Regions from separate parts of the Virgibacillus ainsalahensis genome, predicted to be linked through region 1. Evidence: riboswitches for the same ligand, from Rfam matches in the RefSeq annotation. Region 1 holds a riboswitch; each other region holds the start of a gene.
What was found. Region 1 has a riboswitch for S-adenosylmethionine ahead of ACZ427_RS14910 (homocysteine S-methyltransferase family protein). Riboswitches for the same ligand answer to the same signal wherever they lie in the genome.
Positions count from the first base shown of each region.

Region 2: it holds a riboswitch for S-adenosylmethionine, as region 1 does, so the genes downstream of both, ACZ427_RS14255 (carboxymuconolactone decarboxylase family protein) here and ACZ427_RS14910 (homocysteine S-methyltransferase family protein) in region 1, are expected to answer to the same signal.
Region 3: it holds a riboswitch for S-adenosylmethionine, as region 1 does, so the genes downstream of both, ACZ427_RS16070 (5-methyltetrahydropteroyltriglutamate--homocysteine S-methyltransferase) here and ACZ427_RS14910 (homocysteine S-methyltransferase family protein) in region 1, are expected to answer to the same signal.

Region 1 is NZ_AP043943.1:3,019,224-3,027,437, reverse strand. Features, by position in the region: gene ACZ427_RS14920 (hypothetical protein) at 1-321, opposite strand, end outside; gene trhO (oxygen-dependent tRNA uridine(34) hydroxylase TrhO) at 213-1,178, opposite strand; gene ACZ427_RS14910 (homocysteine S-methyltransferase family protein) at 1,358-2,407, opposite strand; SAM riboswitch class I at 2,558-2,660, opposite strand; gene ACZ427_RS14905 (cold shock domain-containing protein) at 2,982-3,179, shown strand; gene ACZ427_RS14900 (class I SAM-dependent methyltransferase) at 3,351-4,037, shown strand; gene ACZ427_RS14895 (hypothetical protein) at 4,039-4,344, shown strand; gene ACZ427_RS14890 (NAD(P)-dependent oxidoreductase) at 4,366-5,241, opposite strand; gene ACZ427_RS14885 (TraR/DksA C4-type zinc finger protein) at 5,444-6,115, shown strand; gene ACZ427_RS14880 (zinc ribbon domain-containing protein) at 6,151-6,357, shown strand; gene ACZ427_RS14875 (S1C family serine protease) at 6,424-7,785, opposite strand; gene ACZ427_RS14870 (response regulator transcription factor) at 7,926-8,214, shown strand, end outside.
Region 2 is NZ_AP043943.1:2,914,103-2,922,316, forward strand. Features, by position in the region: gene ACZ427_RS14245 (sodium:solute symporter family protein) at 1-754, opposite strand, end outside; gene ACZ427_RS14250 (LLM class flavin-dependent oxidoreductase) at 815-2,188, opposite strand; gene ACZ427_RS14255 (carboxymuconolactone decarboxylase family protein) at 2,236-2,904, opposite strand; SAM riboswitch class I at 3,142-3,252, opposite strand; gene ACZ427_RS14260 (DUF4317 domain-containing protein) at 3,497-4,699, opposite strand; gene ACZ427_RS14265 (DegV family protein) at 4,906-5,757, shown strand; partial or broken gene ACZ427_RS14270 (MBL fold metallo-hydrolase) at 5,915-6,233, shown strand; gene ACZ427_RS14275 (hypothetical protein) at 6,276-6,488, opposite strand; gene ACZ427_RS14280 (metallophosphoesterase family protein) at 6,792-7,280, shown strand.
Region 3 is NZ_AP043943.1:3,266,543-3,274,756, forward strand. Features, by position in the region: gene ACZ427_RS16060 (ABC transporter ATP-binding protein) at 1-562, opposite strand, end outside; gene ACZ427_RS16065 (SLAP domain-containing protein) at 788-1,171, shown strand; SAM riboswitch class I at 1,282-1,383, shown strand; gene ACZ427_RS16070 (5-methyltetrahydropteroyltriglutamate--homocysteine S-methyltransferase) at 1,494-2,597, shown strand; gene ACZ427_RS16075 (fructose bisphosphate aldolase) at 2,765-3,658, shown strand; gene ACZ427_RS16080 (hypothetical protein) at 3,722-3,964, opposite strand; gene ACZ427_RS16085 (VWA domain-containing protein) at 4,000-5,067, opposite strand; gene ACZ427_RS16090 (DUF3231 family protein) at 5,503-6,522, shown strand; gene ACZ427_RS16095 (TetR/AcrR family transcriptional regulator) at 6,724-7,308, shown strand; gene ACZ427_RS16100 (nucleotidyltransferase domain-containing protein) at 7,326-8,195, shown strand.

The DNA of each region.
Region 1 (8,214 bases):
CAAACGCGTCATCGCCCGAATGTGCGCAATCATCGCCTCCAGCAATCGTGTCATCACCCTAATCAGCATGAACATCACCTCAGGCATCACGTCGCCTGAATCAGCACAAACATCGCCCTCAGCCTTCGTATCATCACCCGAATCAGCATAAACATCGCCATCAATCCCCCTTAATGAAAATAAAAAGACGACCCGCCAAGGTCGTCTTTTTATTATGCTTCCTGTTTCAATGTTTCTCCAAGATTTTCGAGTCTGCGCTCTACTTCTTCCTGTGATAATCCATGTTCTTTTACATACATGTTTCGTGGACTGACACGGCATTCATGTGTACAACCGCGCATATATTTATGCTCATTTTCTTCTGAGCTGATAATCTGTTTATTACAATCAGGGTTGGCACAATTTACATAGCGTTCACAAAGTTCACCATCAAAATAGTCTACGCCGACTACAACGTGGTCTTTTTGATTGATTGGTACAGAGATACGCTCGTCAAATACATAGCATCTGCCATCCCATAATTCCCCTTGAACTTCAGGATCTTTACCATATGTTACGATTCCCCCATGTAGCTGGGCGACATCTTCAAAGCCTTCTTTAACTAACCAGCCAGAGAATTTTTCACAACGGATACCACCTGTACAGTAGGTTAGAATCTTCTTGCCTTCAATCAGATGTTTGTTTTCCTGCACCCATTGCGGTAACTCGCGGAATGTCTCAATATCCGGACGTATTGCACCACGGAAATGTCCCAGATCGTATTCATAATCATTGCGGGCATCAAGGACAATTGTATCCTCATCCTGCATTGCCTCGAAGAATTCCTTTGGCTCCAGATACTGTCCTGTAGTTTTGTGTGGATTAATATCATCTTCCAGGCGAAGTGTTACTAATTCATTTCTTGGACGTACATGCATTTTCTTGAAAGCATGGCCATCGTGTGCGTCAATTTTAAATGTCATATCAGCAAAGCGTGGATCCTGATGCATTGCTTCCATGTATTTTTCAGTTTGCTCAACGGTCCCGGAAACTGTGCCATTGATACCTTCCTGAGCTACTAAAATTCGACCCTTCAATTCTAAGTCCTTGCAAAATTGAAGATGTTCAGCTGCATAGCTTTCGGGATCTTCAATTTGTACATAGTTGTAGTACAATAAAACCTGATAATTATCTTCCATTTTCTTTACCACCTATTCATTCATATATTTGCAAGATATAGAACGTATGGTAGTCGTATTCAATTTTATAATCTTGCAAGAAGATATTTTATCACGTTTTTGTCTTTTTTTCCAACCTCTCTTTTAACGTGTAATATTCCCCTGGTGTATCTCAATGAAGTTACTATTAATAAATGAAATTAAGCTTTCGATCGATATTGTAAATTATGCTTCTTCAGCGTTTCGTCTTTTCCAAACAAGAAATGTTTCTCCATATCCGGGGAGTATTTCGAATTTGGCGTTTCAACCCCTGCAGCTTCTGCTACTGCACGCAGCATTGCCGGGGAAGCACCACAGCATAACCCGATATAATTAACCCCGATGTTCTTAGCTTCCTTTGCCCATTCAGCCAATTCATATCGATTGTGATAAAGCGGGTCTAAAGCGGTGGGAAAAGTTGTCTCCAAAGGTAAATGACAGCTGCATCCTCCATCAGGCAAATTAAAAAATGTCGGATTTTCTTCAGTTGTGCGATACGGAATCGGCAGTGCACCGACATAGCCATCTACGTGATTTCGTATATCAGCTATGTAGGGCTGCATCGTCCGAGGGCCACGAAAACAATTCATTCCAACAACCAGTGCACCTTTTTCAGAAAGTATTTTACAGGATTCTTCGACCGTATATCCATCTCTTAGAACGTTTTCTCCCATTAAGCCTAATGTGATTACAGCAGGCAAATCCTGCTTTAAAATTTCTTCTAAGGCGATTTCAGCTTCTTCATGGTAATAAAAGGTTTCTCCATTAATGAAATCGACTTCTTCCTCCTTACACCATTTCACCATTTCAGCAAACATATTTCGTACTTTCTTTTTTGATTCATTGTCATTTGAATCAAATATATTAGTGTTTGATATATTCCCGGCAACCAGTGCTTCTTCCACTTTGTTTTCTTTTGCTACTTCTTTCGCTAAACGGATGGCTTCTCTGTTCAACGGTTCTAATAACTCTTCCTTACCGATGATACGCATTTTTTCTCTATGTGCGTTATACGTAAAAGCTAATACAACATCAGATCCGGCATTCATATAATCCCTATACGTTTGCTTAAGTGCTTCAGGGTTATCTAATGCTACTTCAGGCACGAATGATCCTGCCTGTAAATATCCCCTGCGTTCCAATTCAAATAAATAACCTTCTCCCACAATTACAGTTCCGTCTTTTAAACGATCTTCCAGCGTACGTTTCATTCTTTTTCCTCCTCCTAATTTTTTCTGAAGTGGCAAGCATGCAGATTTGGTCTTTCGCTGCATTTATCCAACAGGAAAGTTTTATACTTTCCTAAAACACAAAAAAACCTCTTCTTGAAAATAAGAAGAGGTTTGCCTGTGACTGTTCCCATCTTATCTTCAAGCATTACGCTTCTGGAATTGGCACAGTGCTCAAGACGAGTCTGTTGCCGAGGTATCTAAGGGCCAGTCCCTCCACCTCTCTGGATAAGAAAATTTCTTTAATATTTTATTAAGCTAAAATATACATGCAATTATACCAATTGTCAACGGGAAAATTGAATATTTTAAAAGTTTTTTGATTTTAATGAAGAACCTATGTATATATTGGAATTATGCAATTGATGAGGGATGTATTTTAATTTGAAAATAATTTGCTAAACGCTTGCATTTTATTTTAGAAAGAGGTAAAGTTAAAAGTAGCAAAAGGAAATTGAAGTTTGAATAATACTTTACGATCTCTTTAACAAGTGGTGTAAAAGTATTTATGATTCAATTATACTTTGCACGATATTTGTATAGGGAGGTCATTTAGATGACTGGTAAAGTAAAATGGTTTAATGCAGAAAAAGGTTTTGGCTTCATCGAGCGTGAAGATGGAGACGATGTATTCGTACACTTCTCAGCTATTCAGGCTGAAGGTTTCAAAACACTTGAAGAAGGTCAAGACGTAGAATTTGAAATCGTTGAAGGTAACCGCGGACCACAAGCAGCTAATGTAGTTCGTCTATAATAGAGTATTTTAGGAGGCTTATCTCATTTTTTGAGATAGGCCTTTTTTGCATATATGAACGTACATAATTTTGGCAGCGTATCAATTAGCTGACATGACATATATGTATATAAAGGAATTCCGCCTGCTATATCGAATATAATTACTAAAGTATTGTAAAGGGGTGCGCGCATGGTTTTATTTAACTGGAAAAAGGAAGCTGAAGAACAATGGGATAATCGGGCTGTTTCTTGGAATGAACGAAGCAGGAATATGTGGGATAATGGAAGCAGAAAAGATATTATTCCTTTTGTCCAAAAGCATATGAAAACGGGATGTGAAGTCCTTGATATTGGCTGTGGGGATGGCTATGGTACCTATAAATTGCATGAAGCAGGATACCATGCATCCGGGATGGATCTATCCAGTGAGATGATTGCACTGGCGAATGAACGGACAGTGAAAGAACCGATTCAGTTTACGCAGGGGGATGTGAGTGACCTGCCTTATGAAGACAATAGCTTCGATGGTATAATGGCAATCAATGTATTGGAATGGACGGCTTCTCCTGCTGAAGCTTTAAAAGAACTGAAACGTGTGGTCAATGATAATGGGTTCATTTGTGTTGGAATATTAGGACCGACAGCTGGTCCAAGGGTAAACAGCTACCCACGACTTCATGGCGAAAAGGCAATTTGCAATACAATGATGCCATGGGAATTCCAAAAACTTGCGGCAGAGGAACATCTTAAGTATGTTGATGGGTTTGGGGTATATAAAGAAAATCTCAGTGAAAGTCAATATAGCAGTCTCTCCGAGCAATTAAGACAGGCTTTGACATTTATGTGGATTTTTATGTTGCGAAAAGGTTGTGAATAGAATGGATAAGAAAGGAATGGAAAAACAGGTCATCGAAAGTTATCAAAATGATGAAAGAATGATGATTTTGGTTTATGCACAGTGGTGTATTAATAATAATCTTGAACCAGTGGCATTGTACGAACAAACATATCCTGGTCAATCGAAGAACAATGCGTTGAGAGAAATGCTCGAGCTTACGGTTTCCAAAAAAGAATCCGATGAAATGCCAGATCAGACAGTGTTGAATGTCCTACAGCTTTTTGGGAATGATGATCTCGCATTTACGGTACAATATGAAATAGAGAAACGGGAAAAGAAGGAATGATTTTTCCCGTTTCCCTTTTTACTACTGCTCAAAAAGTTTAATCAATGCTTGTGTACCACTATCATTTTCACCTTTTTCAGCAAGTTCTTTGTAAAGATCTAATGAAAGTGAGAGGCCTGGCGTTGATAGACCCATCTCCTGTGCAGATTCAAGAGCTATCGTCATGTCCTTAATAAAATGCTTCACATAAAATCCGGGAGCATAATCGTCTTTTAGCATACGGGGGCCGAGTTTTGACAATGAAAAGCTCCCTGCAGCTCCTGTTGTAATACTTTCCAATACACGCTCTGGTTCTAATCCTGCTTTCCTGGAATAGGAAATTGCTTCACAAACACCGATCATGTTAGAGGCAATCGTAATCTGGTTTGCTAATTTTGTATGTTGTCCAGCGCCTGCTTCGCCTTGTAAAATTATATTCTCACCAATAATGTCGAATATGGGTTTGACTTTGTCATATACGTCCTGCTCTCCGCCTACCATAATCGCTAATGTGCCATTTTTAGCCCCGACGTCCCCACCGGAAACAGGTGCATCCAATACATGGATATTTTTTTGCTTTGCCTGATTATATATGTTGATTGCTAAGGCTGGCTTTGATGTAGTCATGTCAATTACATAGGTTTCTGCCTTCGCGTTTTCTAAAATTCCGTTCTTTCCAAAATAGATTTCCTCTACATCTGCTGGGTAGCCGACCATTGTAATAATTACGTCAGACGATTGCGTGAGTTCTGTAACCGTGCTTTTCCACACTGCGCCATTTGTTAAAAGCTCCTCGGCTTTTCCTTTTGTCCGGGTATAAACAGAGATTGAATAACCAGCATTCTGCAAATTTGCCGCCATGCTTTTTCCCATTACTCCGGTTCCGATAAATCCGATTGTTGTATTACCTGCCAGCATTATTAAATCCTCCTTTATCTTCTCTCACTACATTCTTCGACAAAGCATAAGCAAATTCCTTGTTTTGAGGTTCCTCTTAAAAATGAAAAAAGGATGACATTCCCCATATTGACATGATTTGGGAGCTTCATTAAAGAATCATTATACAGCTTTTACACATAGTATGATTAGTACATTTTAAAACTTTTGGAGGATGATCATAATGATCACAGCCGATCAAATAGCACAATGTAAAGCTGCATTAATGGAGAGACAAACAGAATTAATTGATCATGTGCAAGATCATTTTGGCACAACGCTTGAACTGGTAAAAGAATCAATGGGGGAACTGTCAAACTACGATAATCACCCGGGTGATCATGGTACAGAGCTGTATGAAAGAGAAAAGGATATTGCATTAAACGATCATGCCGAAAAGGAATTGGAAGAAATAAATGAAGCACTGCATGCAATCGCAGAAGGGACCTATGGAATCTGCTCTAAATGTGGGCAGGACATACCTTTCGATCGATTAGTTGCTGTCCCTACGACAGATCGATGTGTTGAACATGCGAGCAATAATATATTCGAGAGTAGCCGTACAGTTGAAGAAGAAGTATTCAGCCCCAACATTAATCCGGATGAAGTTACCGATGAAAATCAGGTGGGGTATGATGCGGAAGATACCTGGCAGGAAGTAAGCCGGTATGGGACATCCGAATCACCATCTGACTTTTATGGGGATCGAGATAATTATGATGAGATGTATCCAAACAGTGATGAGAATGTCGGTGATGTTGAAGATGTGGAAGGCTTTTTGTCGTCAGATATTGATGGTAAATATAATGGTGTAACACCGAACCATAATAAGTATGAAGATGAATCTTTTGACTAGTTCACTCCGTATCACTTAATAAGGGAGTGATTGGATTGAATGAAAATAAAGGATGCTTAAAATGTGGAAGCACTAATGCAGATACCAAAGAAGTGGCGATGACCGGAACTGGGTTATCAAAAATGTTTGATGTCCAAAAGAATCAATTTATCGTTGTATTTTGTAAGGACTGTGGATACAGTGAATTTTACAATAAGCAAAGCTCTTCCGGGAGTAATATTTTTGATTTGTTTTTCGGTTAAACAGAAAGACTCCTTCACAGAAGCAATTGTGCTTTGAAGGAGTCTTTCTTAAATAATCGTTTGTGTTTATGCCTGGGGCTGTTCCTGCTCTTGCGCCTGCAATTCTAAGTTTGTAGTCTCCTGGCTGCCGTCGCGGTAGTATTCGATTTCTACTTCTTCGCCAATTGATGCTTCAGAATATAGAAATTGTCTTAATTCCAAAATAGATGTAACTTCATTTCCGTTTATTTTTGTAATTACATCAAATTGTTGTAAATTTGCTTCATCTGCTGCTGATCCTGATTCAACTTGGGCGATAACCATTCCACCTTCCACTTCTTTCGGTAAGTTGATTTCATATTGAACCTGTGGGGGAACTTGATTTAATGACGCAGTTGATATTCCGATAAGTGGTCTTACGATTTCACCATTTGTTTCCAAATCTTCTATAATTGGCAGCGCCTCATCAATTGGAATGGCGAAACCGATTCCTTCCACTTCCTGTCGTGCTACCTTCATTGAGTTAATCCCAATGACTTCACCTTCTGCATTGACTAATGCACCACCGCTATTACCAGGGTTAATAGCTGCATCTGTCTGGATTACTTCTGTCACCCAATCGGGCTGTCCATCGCTATTTGTATCAACACTGACGGATCGATTGAGTCCACTGATAATTCCCTGTGTTACCGAGTTGGCAAATTCCATACCTAATGGATTTCCAACAGCCATTACAGATTCACCGACTTGTAAATCGGCTGACGATCCAAGGTTTGCTACAGTATCTATGTTCTCACCGTTAATTTCCAGAACAGCTAAATCTGTTAATTCATCTGTTCCCAAAACTGTTGCCTTAATTTGTTCATCATCATTTAAAACGACTTCCACTTCCTCGGCATCTGCGACTACATGTTGGTTTGTTACTACATATGCTTTACCATCCGCTTTTTTATAGATAATTCCGGACCCGGATCCGGCTGCTTGGCTTTCTGTCCATACACTCTGCTGCTGAAGATTGGTAACACCTACTACCGCTTCAGAGGTTTCACTGATATTGGACGCAATGTCGGCATTATTTGTGGACATTGTTTCAACAACTTGAGAACCTGTGTCTTCTTCCCCTGATGTCTGGTTAGTTTCAGTTGAATTATCAATATTATCAATCGGTATAATATTGTAGGCGACTAGCATAACCACGGCAACTGCAGAGATTATTCCGCCAATAAGGCCACCTGCCAAGGCACTGACACCAGTCTTACTATTTTTTGATGGCTTATTTGGAGGTGAATTAGTGGAAGCGGTATTTTTTCCAGCTGGCTGCTCCGCCGTTTCAGAGTTTTCCTCCTCATCTTGTGACTGATTTACTGAATTATCATCATTCATTGCGTTATATTCCACCTCATGATTTTCATTATTGTTATATAAATTGTTATCTTTGTTGTCACTCACTGGTTAATCATCCTTTCGTTTGCTTTGCTGTAGTTTTATTATATAAAGTTGTATTGGGAGAGATTTGGAACAATTGTGGAAAAAATGTGTAAAAAAATTATGTTAAAATGTAAATGAATAACAGGTGAGGTGATGAGCCAATGAGCAAATATATAGGGGTCGTGGAAGATGACAAGAATATACAAAACATTGTTTCTGCATATTTAAAAAAGGAAGGGTATACGATTACGGTCTTGGAATCTGCAGAAAAAGCGTGGGAAGTATGGGAAAAGAATCCCCCGGATATGTGGATCTTAGATATTATGCTACCTGGGATGGACGGCTATGAATTTTGCAGAAAAATTCGCATGGAAAGTGATGTGCCAATCATTATCATTTCAGCGAAGGATGAAGAAATTGATAAAATTCTGGGGCTGGAGCTGGGTGGAG
Region 2 (8,214 bases), 110 kb from region 1:
TAATAATGGCACCGGAGATTGCACCAATGGAATAAAAATGAGCTGACTCAGGATTAAATACCTCCACTAAATTTCCATTTTGGGCGCTGAGGTCATCCACAATGCCGGTAAATGTCGCAGTTATACCTCCCTCCCAAAAAATGACAATCCCAGAAATAAATATAGCAAGACCAGCAATCGCCATCATGACCGCCTGGATGGCATCCGTATAGATATCAGCAAATGCTCCACCTGCAAACACATAAAGAACAACAATTGCTGTAATGAATATTAATCCGTTTGTATATGACATTCCTAGAAGATACTCAAAAATTCGTGCGCCCGCCACAAACTGGGCAGCTATATAAAAAATATTGAAAAGCAGAATCAGTCCTGTCCCCACTCTTAAAATATCACTATTATAAAAATCACCGAGCCAGTCCGGTAGGGAAAGTGATTTTTGTTCCGTATTCAGCTTTCTTACCTTTTTGGCTACCATCAACACCCCTATCGGTCCGCCCCCAATCATAGCCAAAAACAGCCAAAGATTGGATAACCCCCAGTCATGGGTCCAGCCCGGATAGCCGAGAAAAGTTGCGGCACTTAAATAGGTTGCAGCAAAGGATAGACCGAGCACATATGGCCCCAAGTTTCCCCCACCAGTAGCAAAGTCGCTGACACTCTTCGTTTTTCTGGCACTTACGAAACCAAGAACAAGCATAACAATAAGAAATATTGCAAAACCAATCCATGTATACAGCGTAATTGTACTCATTTCTGACCTCCTTTACGTATACTTTTTCGTTCATTCGTACAGGGGGGCAACTCGCCCCCCTTATTTCGACTGAATGGCAGCAAACTTTCTCGCTGGGTGATTATCAGACAAATGGGCACGCCCTTTCCCAAACATATTTTCCCTTAGCGTCTTTCCTTCATATTCCGTCCGGTAAATGCCACGTCTCTGCAGCTCAGGTACAACTAAATCCACAAACTCTCGAAATGTATCCGGTGAGTAGGTCTGTGCGATATTAAACCCATCAACATCACCTTCCACAGCCCATTCCTCGATTCGATCCGCAATTTGTTCGGGTGTACCGATAAACTTCACGGTGCCATTACCAAGCCCGTGATTTTTGACGGCCTCCCGCAGTGTCCATTTTTTATTAGGATCTTTCGTATACATATCCAGATTTCCCTGAACCGCTTCTGTTTCTATATCTTCAATATACTGATCTGGATCGTATTTGGAAAAATCAATTCCCGTGTGACCGGAAAGAAGAGAAGCTGTTCCTTCATAGCTGACATGGTTGGTCAAATCTCTATATTTCGCATACGCTTCTTCTTCCGTTGCCCCGATGATTGGCAGGATCATTGGAAAAATGAGTACATCCTCCGAGTTTCTGCCCTGTTCCTGTGTTCGCTTCCGGATGTCTGCAACATAGGCTTTTAATGCGTCCAGCGAATGATTTTTGGTAAAGACAGCCTCGGCATGTTTAGCCGCAAAGTCGCGTCCTTTTGGTGAAGCTCCTGCCTGAAATAAAACCGGAGTACGTTGGGGCGAAGGTTCGGCCAAATGCGGACCCGGTACATTAAAGAATTCGCCTTCATGATTAATCAATCGAACCTTATCAGGATGTGCAAATGTATCATTTTCTCGATCATGAACAACCGCATCATCATCCCAGCTGTGTTCCCAGAGTTTATAGACGACCTCGAGGAACTCATCGGCACGGTCATAACGGAGTTCCTTTGGAAGACGACCGGAAAGCCCGAGATTAACTGCTTCGCTTTCGAGATAAGATGTCACCACATTCCATGCAACCCTTCCCTCCGTTAAATGATCAAGTGTTGATAATTGTCTCGCAAGTGCGTATGGTTGCGCATATGTAGCGGAAATCGTTGGCGCAAAGCCAAGATTTTCAGTTACCGCGGCCATTGCGGAAATTGGGATCAGCGGATCATGGGCTGGAAGTTGGACAGCATGTTGAGCAGCTGCTTCATGACTATTCCCATATACACTGTACGTCCCTAGAACATCGGCGATAAACATTGCATCAAATTTCCCGCGTTCTAAAACTTTTGCTGTTTCCGTCCAATAAGACAGTCGGTTATGATTTGTCCCCTGATCTTTTTCATGTTTCCACAATCCCGTGGAGTGTGGGGAAGGTGAATTTTGAATAAATCCATTTAAGTGAATTTGTTTTGTCATTGTTAGAACTCCTTTTCCCTTGTTTTTAAGTGGTCTTTGCTTACGACTTAAGCCTCGTCGTAAGCATTTAATGCATTCACACTATGTGCAATTGCTGATCCTGCTTTTAAAGCTACCGCTACAAAAATAGCTTCAGAAATTTCCTCTAGAGTTGCTCCTGTTTTCTTAGCATTTTTCGTATGCAAGTCAATACAATAAGCGCACCCTGTTGTATGTGCTGACGCCACTGCAATTAACTCTTTTTCCTTTTCTGTCAGTTTACCTGCCTTGATGGCCTTTTGATCAAATCCCGCAAATGCCTTGAATGTATCACCATTGAGTTCACCAAATTCCTTAAGTCTGTTGAAATAGGATGCTTTATAAAGCTCATCATCACCTTGCCCGTCAAATGCATTCAGGGCGTTCACACAGTGTGCGGCTGCCGATCCTGCCTTTAATGCTATTGCCACAAAAATAGCTTCCGCCACTTCCTCTTTATCAGCATCATTTTTCTTTGCATTACCCACATGTAAATCAATACAGTACGGGCAGCCAGTTATGTGTGCCACCGCCACGGCAATTAATTCCTTCGATTTTACGGACAAATTCCCTTTTGCCAATGCCTTGTCATTAAATGCAAAAAAGGATTGAAATACTTCTGGAGCATATTCCTTTAATTCAGTAATCCGGTTAAAATACGATTTTTTGTACAAGCTATCAGTCTTTGTCAATGTAATCTCTCCTCATAAATTTTTAATTTTGGTTTGTAATGTGTAATGTGTGATAAATTAATAGACAGGTCATGAAGGTAATTTATTGCTTTTTTAACCACCTCCCTAAAATTAATTAAACTTACCTTATGAAATTACTTGGTTTTCAAACAATATTATACCCAGTAATTGATTCCTATCTATTCCAATTAGAATGAAAAAAACCTCTCCCGATGAGGAAGAGGTTAAATTTCTTTACACACTTACTCATCTTTCAAGCGGATGCTTGCTGGAATTAGCACCGTTTTACTGTATTTCAAGTAACGGTTGCTGCGGGATCACAGGACCAGTTCCTCCCCCGACTCTTGATAAGGAATTGCTTTATTTAATTTTTAAATTTTTAAGATTTCTTCACATCTTATCGGATACTAGTAAAACTGTCAAGTGAAGTTTTTGTTTTTTCAGCAGTTAAACCAAGAGTTTCTCTAAGAAAACAGTGAAATATATTAGAAGTATAGCGAAAACCCTGACTTTACACTAATTTATCTAACAAAAATGATATAACCACAATATAGTGTTGGCACTACAATCAGTATAACAGTGCGTTATATTTCCCATTCTACTCCGATGTATCATTGTCCTCCGGCGCTTGTTGAATTAAAGCTTCCGGAATCATTTCAAAGCCTTCAATCACCGTGTTTTCTTCCACTTCCATCATCAAGAAACGTTTTCCATTGAAATGAACTTGACGGACATGGCTTAAGTCTTGTGGACTTATGGAGATATTCGCTATTTTCGTCTCTATTTTGATAGATTTTGAAGTATATTTCGGTACAATGTTGTTTGCTTTAAACTCATAACGTTCATCATCAATCACCGTTTTAAAAGCGGACTCAACCTTTTCGGTGTTAACATCTTCTATTCCACTGCTTGTTAAAACCTGTTCCACATCTTTATAGTCTAATTTCGGTATATCTTCCTCTTCATGTTCTTCTGTGACCCGATGAATCTCTTCGTATACATTCGAAAGTGTGGATGTATTGATTTTTTGATCACCAGCTACGTTTTTCACAATTTCCTCAAAAACTAATTTATCCTGTGCAGCAGTCATAATTTCTTCCGCATTTAAAACTTCTTCTATAAAATGATAATTCAGTTCATTCTTCTTCCCTGACGAATAAAGAACATGGTTGACATCCGCAGCATTATCCGTGATAGAAGGAAATAGAAATCCTGATATGGGAGCTTTTAAATTGATAATTGGATCTACAACAATATTATATTTAAATTCCTTTTCGACATAATCAAAAAGTAATTCTTTTTTCGGATCCTGCGTTTTGTTCATACTGCATAAAATAAAGGGATGGGAATAAACCCTGTCCCGTTCACTTTCTTCCGCCTCGTCACTCATGTTCTTCATCGGTTTCATATATTCTCCCCGAATAAAGGTTACAACAATATCCATTTCGTATTGTTTATCCTTCAGCATTTTTTCTACGAGCTGAAGCATATGCCCCTTCCATTCTTCTGTATCATTACTTAAAAGACCTTGATGGAGAATGAGCTGACTGTTGTTTTCCACATCACGCTGAAACTTTAATTCAAATAACTTTTCATCCAATTGACCGGATAATACTTTTTTAAAATTGTCCATAAACAACTCTTTCTGATCAATCTCCAGCATTTCAAATGGCGAACTCTGGTGATGGTAAATATCACTGGATTCTTTCATGATGTACACATTAAAAATTTCATCTATTTTCAATAAATCATTATCCACTTTAAATTGTTTACGGATATTTGCTATATCTTTTTTGTCCAAAGTTGTTCCACTCCTAAATTGGTAATCAGTGCGTTGTATTTCCCTATATACATTCTATCATTTTATCATAGATACCAGTTGCATCATTCCACTCACTAACCCAATTTTTTTAAAACCATGTATCCCTTTCCCTTTTCGTGTATATTTATAGTAGTATATAAAAATGACACAGGAACAGCTTGATTATATGGAAATGGGGGCAAATGATGAGAAAAATTATTTTATCGACAGAGAGTGGCGCAGATATACCGGAAGATTTAGCTTTAGAACATGATGTTCAAGTCGTCCCAATGCACGTCATCATGGATGGTGAGGATTATTTGGATGGTTCCCTTCCCGTACAGGAAATCTATGACTATTATGACCGTACCAAAAATATACCATCTACAACATCTACAAATTCCCATGAATATCATAATTTTTTCACAAAGATAAATGCAGACTTTCCTGATTGCATCATTGTTCATAATGGCTATACGTCAAAGGCCTCTTCCTCCTTTCAAAATGCAGTGATTGCATCAGAAGAATTTGACAACCTTTTTCTCATTGACGCTTTGAATGTTACAGGTGGATTAACCGCTATTGTGATGTATGCTGTTACACTAATAGAGCAGGAACCCACGATGGAACCTAATCAATTAGTAGAAAAAATTAAAGCTATTATTCCTAAATCAAAACTCGCTTTCGTCCCCGGCAGCCTGGAATTTTTAAGAGCTGGTGGACGTGTAAGTAATGTGGCTTATCTCGGTGGGGCTTTGTTAAAATTAAAGCCTCGAATTGAATTAATCGACGGGAAACTTGTTTCTAATAAAAAATATCGCGGAAAAATGAGTAAGGTTTCAGAAAAACTTATGCGAGACTATTTAAATCAATACGACATTGATCGGAACCAACTCTATTTAATCTACTCTATCGGTCTTGATGAAGGGATTAAGCAGCGAATGGATGAAATCGCAATAGAACATGGTTTCATTAATATAAAATGGATGCAGGCAGGTGCTATGATTTCAACTCATTCTGGACCTGGTGGTTTCGGGATTGCAGGATTAGAAGTTTAAGCTATAAAAGCGTAGCAAAAATAGGTCTCAGCCGGTCACATAAACAAAAACTAGATAAGATTATGAATGATAATAAATCATTTTATTCATATGAGGAAATGACTTTATCTTTGCAACTAATGAAGGATATCCAAAAGCATATATCTATTCGTATACAGCTGGATTCAAAAATGTAGAAGTTCTTCAAGAAGATACAGCTTTTGAGGATATTAAATTAATCAAAACAAAAGACGAGCATGGTAGAGGAAAAATACTGGAAGTTGCTGCTCATGTATGGGTGGAGTTGTCTTCAAACACCCAGATGAGAAAACGTATATGTAGCCGGGAATACTGTGTGGTATGAGGGGGGTCAAGAAGAAATTGAAACACACAAACCAATTTTAAATGCTGGAGATAATCAATTCCTAGAAGGCGATTCTCTCATAATGGGAAAAGATGAATTCTATGAAGTATATAAGGCTGCTCCTCACGCAAAATGGCACGTATTTCTTCTTCAGGAAGTGCTTTATGTTCTTCATTCATTTTTGATCAAGTACCTTTCCAAATTTTTTCTCATATAAATCACGAACCCATATCTTGACCGGTGCTTTCCATTGCTGGGAAGGGGGAGGAATATTTTTAATGAGACTCTTTGGTTTCATGCCAAGCTCTTTTGCCATTTGAATATCCGCCTGATTTAGACGGCAGCGCTTTTTGGCCTCTGCCCATGTTCCTTTCTTTTGCTTACTCACACCATCCATCCTTTCTTTCACAGGGAAATTAGTCTATTAACATAATTATAACATAGGGGAAAATCTCATTAGTGAGGGGTTGCTTTTTTCATAATTGACAATCTATGTATTTACTATACCTTGTTGGTATGTAAGCCGTTTCAATGCTTTATAAAAGGAATTATATGATATAATAGCGCCGCCCGCAAGCACCGCTGATACAAATAACAACAATGGCCATCATGATTATATTTCCGGTTAGAAACCTGCCGACACCTAATAACCACTATGCCGGTAATGGCAAAACAGGAAGGAGCGTGTAAAATGCGGATTATCATCATGGCAGACACTCACATGCCGTACAAGGCGAAAGAGTTGCCAACCCGGCTTATTCAAGAATTAAAGACAGCTGACATGATCATACATGCAGGAGATTGGAATTCTATGGATGTATACAACGCGCTTGCAAAGTATGGACCTGTTAAAGGCGTTTATGGAAATGTCGATGGTGCGGGTATTACTAAAAATTTCTCTTCAAAAGAACTGGTAACGATAAATGGATTTCGTATCGGTATCGTTCACGGCCACGGAGAAAAAAAGACAACCGAAACCAGAGCATTTGAAGCTTTTGCTGATGAAAAAGTAGACGTGATTATTTTTGGCCATTCCCATATCCCACTGCTCCGTTATTTCAAAAAAGTACTGTTACTAAACCCCGGTTCACCGACAGACAAACGCACACAGCCCTATTACTCATTCGCCATTCTTGAGATTGACGAAGAAATACATGCAGAATTCGTCTTTTTTCAGTGAACAATGAGCCTAGTCTGGTCCTAGTCCACTGACTCCGGAAACCCACAGCGGAGGAAAGTGAACAATAGATTGCAAGAGGAATCGTGTATAGAGCATATTCAGTCGATCTCACTTATGAATGAGGCGTTTTGGTCCAGTCTTCCAGGTCCCTGTGTCTATGTTTCAATCGTCATTTGTGGTACTTTACATTCTTTCATACTACTTTCGGGGGATCATGAGGATGATAAGACAATTGAGATGCAGGAAGTAATCCTTGAATGCGAGGTACGCCATAATGCCTCTTTCTCTCTAGTCATAAAATCTGCGCGATTCATGTTTGCTACTGTTTCTGCTTCTATTTAGTTTAGATTTTATCCTTTGATAGTTACAAAAGAATAATGGCAGTGGTATAAGTGAAACATGCAATAGTAGTTTTTCTCAAGGAGGGCGGCGCACTTCTGCCGGTTGTAGGTGTCATACGATACGCTAAAACGAAGGGGTGGTGCCTATTGTCTGTTTTTGAGACAATGGTTATTATGATCACTTTCGCAACTCTTGTTGTGATGATCATCGACCATAAAAAATAGACCTCCCTGATATTTTCAGTCATGGTGAGGTCTATTCCTTACTTGCGCTGGCCCGAAGGGGAAGCGGTTCATTGCTGACCGAAGATACCACAATATCTTCGGTCTTTATTATTTTATGTCTGCTTTGTGTTTCTATGTATATTATAACACAAAATAGAGATTTGCAAACCAAAAATTTATGAGTAATATTTTGAATATGAGCATGTCTGTATGAGTCATTTATTCTATATATTACAATCATATTAACTGGATGACAGTTTTCTTTGGAGGAACAGGTGTCATTATTGACTGTTATATCATGGTTTATGGGCGATGATTTACATCATGCCGCCCGTACTTGACTTTATTTTTTGGTTTTTCCTTAGCCT
Region 3 (8,214 bases), 250 kb from region 1:
ATATTGTCGTACCATTCTCCCTTAACTTTCTCACCGCTTCTAAAATATAATTTCTTGATTGTGGATCAATACCGACAGTTGGTTCATCCATAATTAAAAACGTTGGCCTGTGTGTCAATGCACACGCAATATTTAATCTTCGCTTCATACCACCGGAAAATTTGGCCGGTGTCTGTTTGGATTTATCTCCCAAACCGACAAATCGCAATGCTTCTTCCACTCGAATCTTCTTATCTTCTCCTTTTAGACCATAGACACCTGCAAAGAATTGTAAGTTTTCCTTTGCCGTCAACTCTTCAAATATTGTGATCTCTTGAGTAACAAGCCCTATTTTTCCTTTATTCTGATTGGAGAAGGGATTTTTGGATTGACCGAATATACTAACCTCTCCGCGCTCAAAAGGCGTCATTCCAATCAATGTCTGAATTAATGTCGTTTTGCCTGCCCCGTTTGGACCAAGCAAACCAATAATTTCCCCTTCTTGTATATTCAGGTCTATATAGTCCAGCACAACATTTGACCCGTATCGTTTTACAACATTTCGCATAGAAGCAATCGTCATATTTTACATCCTTTCTTTTATTATGTTTTAAGTATGATAATTTTCATGTCCTTTGAATAGTTACATTTGTCATTGAATATTAGAACGCTGCTATGCCATCCAATGAGAGTAGGTTTGTTAGCAAAGTCTGTATTCTTATCGTTTGTTGTTTTGTCATAAAAAATATAAACTGTCTATATAGTCTGAAATTCGCCCCGAATATGACCGAATAATGAGGTGTTAACGATGCAGGAACTCCAGTTTGAAGAAAAGTGGGAGCAGGCGCTTCCTGACAAGGATAGAGAAAAGATTATAAAAGTTTTTGAAGAAACAAAGAGACAGGTAACAGATGAAGTTACTTACATCCCTCTATGGAACGCGACCAATTATCTTGGGGATCTATTAATCAGTGTCCTTGTCCAAAATGGGACCGATGAAACGATTAAATTTGAAAATAAAACCCTGACCTTTAACCAGCATAACCAAACAATTGCCAGCAATGTATTTACAATTCCAAGATTAGAGATTCCCGCAAAAACAAGTGTCCCATGGGCGTTTATTTTTCCAAAAGATAAAATGGAAACAGCTGCAAATATGGACATCCCGGGTAAAATCGAAGCACCATTATAATGCAATTGCTTCTAAATCAACTAAGATTTTATTTAATTTTTTCAATTTTCGTATTGACATACTGTTTAAATATCTGTATCTTTAACATTAATAATTAAATAAGTAACACATTCTTATCCAGAGAGGTGGAGGGACTGGCCCTTTGAAGCCTCGGCAGCGGACTAATTATAAGTACTGTGCCAATTCCAGCAGAATTTACTTGAAGATAAGAAGAGCGAACATTTCGTAACCACAAGCCTCTTCTTATAAAGAAGGGGATTTTTTAATTGCAGAAACGCTTTCGATTATCTTCACAAATATTTTTGGGAAAGAGGGAGATTAAATGACAAAGACAACAGTAAAAGCACCATTTCGAGCAGATCATGTAGGAAGTCTATTACGACCGGAACGCATCCACCAGGCACGTAAAGACAGAGAGACAGGAGTCATTTCAACAGAAGAACTGTACCAAATTGAAACAGAAGAAATTAAAAAAATTGTTGATAAGCAGATTGAAGTTGGTTTGAGTGCCGTGACAGACGGAGAATTCCGTCGCCGTTTCTGGCACACAGACTTCCTAGAGGAACTAAGTGGTGTGGAAGGATATGTACCGGAGCACGGATTTAATTTCGTTGGTGTGGAAACAGAAAAATATGATGTTCGTATTAGCGGAAAAGTATCCTTTAATGAGAACCATCCACATATTCAACAGTTCAAGGATTTTAAAGAAATCGTTGGTGATCGTGCCATTGCAAAACAAACCATTCCAAGTCCGAACCAGCTCTTTAATGCAGGTATTCCAAATTTTGAAATCTATCCCGACATTGAAGACTTTGCAGGAGACGTTGTCCAGGCGTATCGTGATGCTATCAAAGCTTTCTATGATGCAGGTTGCCGTTATCTTCAGCTTGATGATGTATATATTGCAGGTCTCTCTGCACCGGACATCCCTTTTGCAGACACCGAATTATCACGTGAGGAACGTATTGATTTAGCGATACGCGTGTTAAATGGAGTATTGGAAGGACAGCCGGAAGATTTAACGATTACAACACATCTATGCCGTGGAAACTATCAGTCTGCATGGGCGTTTGAGGGCAGCTACGCAAAAATCGCACCTACCTTCTTTGCCAAAGAAAAAGTGGACGGGTTCTTCCTGGAATACGATGATGATCGTTCTGGAAGCTTTGAACCGTTGAAACATATCCCAGACGGCGGACCACGTGTAGTTCTTGGTGTGTATACATCCAAGTCCGGTGAACTGGAGGATAAAGCAGTCATTCAGTCTCGTATTGAAGAAGCATCTAAATATGTGCCGCTTGAACAGCTATGCATCAGTCCACAATGTGGCTTTGCATCGACTCACCACGGGAATAAATTAACAGAAGATGAACAGTGGGCAAAATTAAAATATATTGTCGACACAGCAAAAGAAATATGGAAGTAATTTCCCTTTCCCCTTCTGTCTAAAGGACATGGGGGGCATCTTATGGATAAACTGGTTTTAGACTTCCTCATTTTTAGCCCAACCATCCGTAAAGTGATACAATGAGAATGTGGGAGTTTCTTCTGCCTTGTAGAAAAAAATCTGACGACTGAAAAGGAGTGGAGTAAATGCAGGAAAATCAATTAGAAAAAATCAAGAACGGAAAAGGATTTATCGCAGCACTGGACCAAAGTGGCGGTAGTACTCCAAAAGCATTAGCGAGTTACGGTGTTTCTGAAAATGATTATTCAAATGAAACGGAAATGTTCGATCTTGTACATGCAATGCGTACACGAATCATTACCTCACCTGCTTTTGATCCTGAGCATATTCTTGGAGCCATTTTATTTGAGCAAACAATGGATCGTGAAATCGAAGGCAAATACACTGGTGACTATCTGGCTGAAGAAAAAGGTGTTGTACCATTTTTAAAAGTCGACAAAGGATTGGCTGACATCTCCAACGGCGTACAGAAAATGAAACCAATTGATAACTTGAAGGAAACACTAAACCGCGCGAACGAACGCCATATTTTTGGTACAAAAATGCGCTCAGTCATTAAAGAAGCAAATACTGGGGGAATTAAAGAAGTCGTTGACCAGCAATTTGAGATAGGAAACCAAATTATTGAAGCCGGGCTTGTACCAATTATAGAGCCGGAAGTAGATATCCATAGTAAAGACAAAGAACAATCCGAAGAAATATTAAAAGATGAGATATTGAAGCATTTGAATAATTTAAATGCAGACCAGAATGTCATGCTGAAATTATCAATCCCAACAACTCCAAATGCGTATAAAGAATTAATCGATCATCCACGTGTTGTACGAGTTGTTGCACTTTCAGGCGGTTATTCCCTGGAAGAAGCAAATGAAAAATTAAAAGAAAATGATGGATTAATCGCCAGCTTCTCAAGAGCGTTAAGCGCAAACCTGAATGTCAATCAGTCTGATGAAGAATTCAATGCAACGTTAAAAGAAGCAGTTGAATCCATCTATGATGCATCTGTTAATAAAAATTAATCACATAGAAAGAGGGACTTGGCATTGAATTGAAAGGCCAAGTCCCTTTTTTTCTGCATCTCCCTAATCCATATTTCTTAATTCCTGTCTCTCATCCAGTCCTCGCTCCCGTACCTCCTGTCTGATATCCAGGCCTTTTTCGCGAGCTTCCTGGCGCATGTCGAGAAATTCACTCCGGATATGCTGACGCATGTTCAAAGCACGGTCGGAAAGGAGGCTTCGGATTTCTATCGCATCCACGTCTTCCATAATCTCTTCCATATACCGTGTCAGGTCCTTCTGCCTGCTTTCTTCCTCATTGTTCAAATCGACCGCCTCCGTGGAGTATTCATTGGAGAGGTCTACATATTCACTGACCTGTTCATAGTTGGTCGAAACATTTTCACTGACCCAGTCATACCATTCATCGATAAGAGCACTCCGTTCTTCCTCGAAGGTCCTGCTGCAGCGATTGCTTCCAGAGCCTCCCGTTCAGCTTCCTCAATGTCAAAACCAATGATATTGACAATGGCGCCAATATCAGAGGACTGCATCGCCTCTGCCTCGGCGACTGGATCACCTCCGCAGGTTTCCTTTCCGTCACTCACTACGTAAACGACATTCTGAACATCATCACCTTTAAGGTTTTCCAAGTCTGCCGCTGCTTCTTCCATAGCCAGCCCAAGCGGTGTATAGCCGGTCGGAGAAAACGCCTGCAATGCCTCGGTGAAATTTTCCTCTTTGTATTCCCCTAGAGAATACACTTCTTCAGTAGTAGAACAGGATTTTTCTTTCCCGTCCAGCTGGTTGGTTCCAGCATGACCGTATACACGCAGTGATACATTAGCATGTTCGGGGAGGTTTCCTGCAAAGTCGGCAATGGCGTCTTTGGCCAGATCCATTTTCACCCCGCCATCCACCTGTCCCGCCATACTTCCACTAGCGTCCAGAAGAATTTGTACATTCATATCCGGTATGTATGCTGCTTCTTCATCTCCTGGTTCCCCGTCAGGCGCAGCTGTGATTTTTTCAAATTCAACATCCACCGTGTCGAGGGTCCCCTGATATTCACGGTAGTCACCTGCAGTCAGTCCAACAATACCGTGGAAATATTCTTCCGGTTCCAGTCCCTCCGGCCACTGATCGATCTCAGCTTTTACTGCTTCTTCATTGAAATTCTCTCCACCATATTCACCTGGCCCTGCATTCATCCAGGCGATGGTATCGTCGGATTCAATTTCAAATTGGTCATATCCCAAAGAATCCACTGGTTCCGGTTCAATTTCCGATTCCTCTTCAGTATCTTGTTCAGTTACCTCTTCCCCGTCAGCGGAGCTTACTTCCGATTCCGATGAGGTTCCGTCACTTTCACTACATCCAGCCAATAAAATAAAACTAAATAATACGATGGCATATACGATTTTCTTCATTTCCTTGCACACAGGAAAAATGATTCTGTGTACGTCCCTCCTTTGCCTTGATATTTTTTATTTCTAAAAATTATTTTACCAGTAATCACGCAATGTTCAACCGGCTTAGTTAATATTCCTCATGACTATACATGGGGATATTTGACGCCTACATCAAATCAACCATATTTTCTTCCACTTTCCTAGACTGAAAATGGAAGGTGAATCTTTGGTGAAATTTGCAGCCTGCAATCCATTTCTGTAGTTGACTTTTTGATGAACCCTTGCATTTTTGGTACTATCCTAAAATATTTTTATCTGATAACCCTTCTATTGGTTGATCCCTTCTGCTTTTCCCTTTAAAGTTGATTTGCTTATATTGTATAAATTTTTCTAATAAAATAAATCAACCTTGTACATAATAACGGATGTATACTTAACTACTGGAGGTTCGTAATGAGTGAAAAGAAAATAAATCTAACATCCGCTGAGATTGGTACGCTTTGGACTGGATATATGAATGATAGTATGTCGAAATGTATCTTAAGTTTTATGTTGAAATATATTGAAGACCCAGATATAAAACCTGTTGTACAGTATGCTTATGATATTTCTTCCAATCATCTGCAACAGTTACACGGTATTTTTCAAATTGAAAATTATGCCGTTCCAAACGGATTTACCGAACAAGATGTAAATATGAATGCTCCATGGCTCTTTTCTGACATGTTTTGTTTAACCTATGTGAACCATATGGCGAAAGTAGGAATGCTAACGTACAGTGGTGCTGTCTCTATGAGTGCCAGAGAAGATATACGAGATTACTTTACACAGGGTTTAACGGAAACAGCTACACTTTTTAACCGTTCAAGCGAAGTTGCCCTTTCAAAAGGAATAAATACTAGACATCCTTATATTGAAGTTCCTAAAGAAACGGATTACGTAGATAGTAAAAAATATTTGAGTGGCTTAAATCCTTTCAGTGATAAACGACCATTAAGTGCCATTGAAATTTCCCATTTGTATCAAAATGTAGCAACAAACTCGGTAGGTGTGAAATTGTGCTTATCTTTTGCTCAAACATCACCATCTAAAGAAGTACAAGATTTTATGCTAAGGGGAAAAGAGATCTCTCAGAAACATATAAAGGTTCTTGTTGATACACTCATGAAAGATGATATTGAATCTCCACAATTACCTGATGTAGGTGTAAGTAACTCAACAACTCAAGCATTTTCCGACAAGTTAGTGATGTTTCATATGACACTTATCACGTCCGCTGGAATAGGGAATTATGCCACTGCTGCGGCTACCAGTCAACGGAGTGACTTAATGGTTAATTATGAACGGTTATCCTTGGAAGTTTCCCGATTAGCCAAAAGTGGAGCTGATATTATGATTAAACACAATTGGCTGGAACAACCACCAGGGATTAAAGATCGGATAAAATTAGCAAAGAACAAAGAAGATAACTGAACCTAACGAACTGCACCCCAATTGTTAGATATTAATAACAATTGGGGTGCAGTTTTTTCTATCTGGCCATATACAAAAACAAAAGTGTTTTCTTCATAAAATGCATATTTTGTACATAAGCTTGAAACTAAACATAAGTGTATAGTATTATCAAATCATAAATTAAACACATTTGTTCAATTTGAGGACCGGTGATATCATATGCCAAAGGTAAGTGAATCTTATAAAGCTGAAAAGAAGAAAATGATCGTACAGGCTTCTAAAAATGTATTTGAAACGAAGGGATATCACAACGTCAGCATGAAAGATATCATTCAGGCAGCCAACGTTTCCCGGGCTACAATCTATTCTTATTTTAAAAATGTAGAAGATATATTTTTAGCTGTACTAGATGAGGTTGATCATCATGAGCCATCTATTCAAAGTAACCATAATGGATTATTAATAGAGCACTTAAATACATGGCTTGAAGAATATATTGTTCCCCAATTATCCAGTCAATCTCTAGTTCGCGCACGATCAGAATATTTTTATGTTGTAGACACCCCTGATTTTTACAGCAATAGATATATCAAATTAAAACAAGGAATCAAATTAATGATTCATCAAAGTACGGATCACATTCATTCTGAATTCGAGAATACCATTGCCAGTTATATCATTTCCTTTGTAGATGGATTATTGGTTAATGCTTCCCAACTTCATCATGAAGATTCTTTCGATGCAACAGAACAAATAAAGCTTTTCTTAATATCTTTAGATCTATATATCAAAAAATTACAATAGTATAGGAGGTATGTTAAATGACTGCAGACAAAGTGATCGATAAGATTAATGATAAAATTCAAGAGGTTACAGGAGTTACAGGTGTTGTATTAGGTGGTTCCAGAGCACGTGGAACATATACGCATGATTCCGATATAGATATTGGTATTTATTATGATACTTCACAAGGGTTTGATCCAAAACGCTTAAATCCTTTGGCTTATGAACTCAATGATGACAAGGAACAAAGGAATTTAATTACAGAGCTCGGTGAATGGGGAGATTGGATAAATGCAGGAGGATGGCTTGTTATAGACGGTTACCATGTTGATTTAATTCTTCGTGATATTCATCGTGTAGAAAAAGTCATTGAAGATTGTCATAAAGGGCTCATTTCTATGCATTATCAAACAGGACATCCTCATGGGTTTAGTAATGCCATGTATATGGGAGAGTTAGCAATATCTAAAGTAATATCTGCCTTTGATACAAATTTCGAGCACCTTAAAGAAAGATCCGAGCAATATCCTCCAAAAATGAAAGAAGCAATCATTCAATTTTTTTCATTTGAAGCTTCCTTCTCACTCATGTTTATGGAAGCCAATATAAATAAAGATGACCTTTCTTATATGATGGGACATGGCTATCGAGCTATTGCTTGTCTTAACCAAGTTTTATTCGCTAAAAATGAAGCATATTGTATTAACGAAAAAAAAGCTGTTAAAATGGCCACCACCTTTCCAATTAAACCGACTAATTACAAGGAAAGAATAGATGAGATAATTACGTTGATATCAACAAATAAAAAACAAAATGAAGAAGCCATTGAAAAGTTAAAATTTCTAATCAAAGAAATTGAGAATTTAGAACAAAAGCGCAAGCGCCTTGGTCACCCCCGACAAGCTTAAGTAAGAACTCACAGTGGCG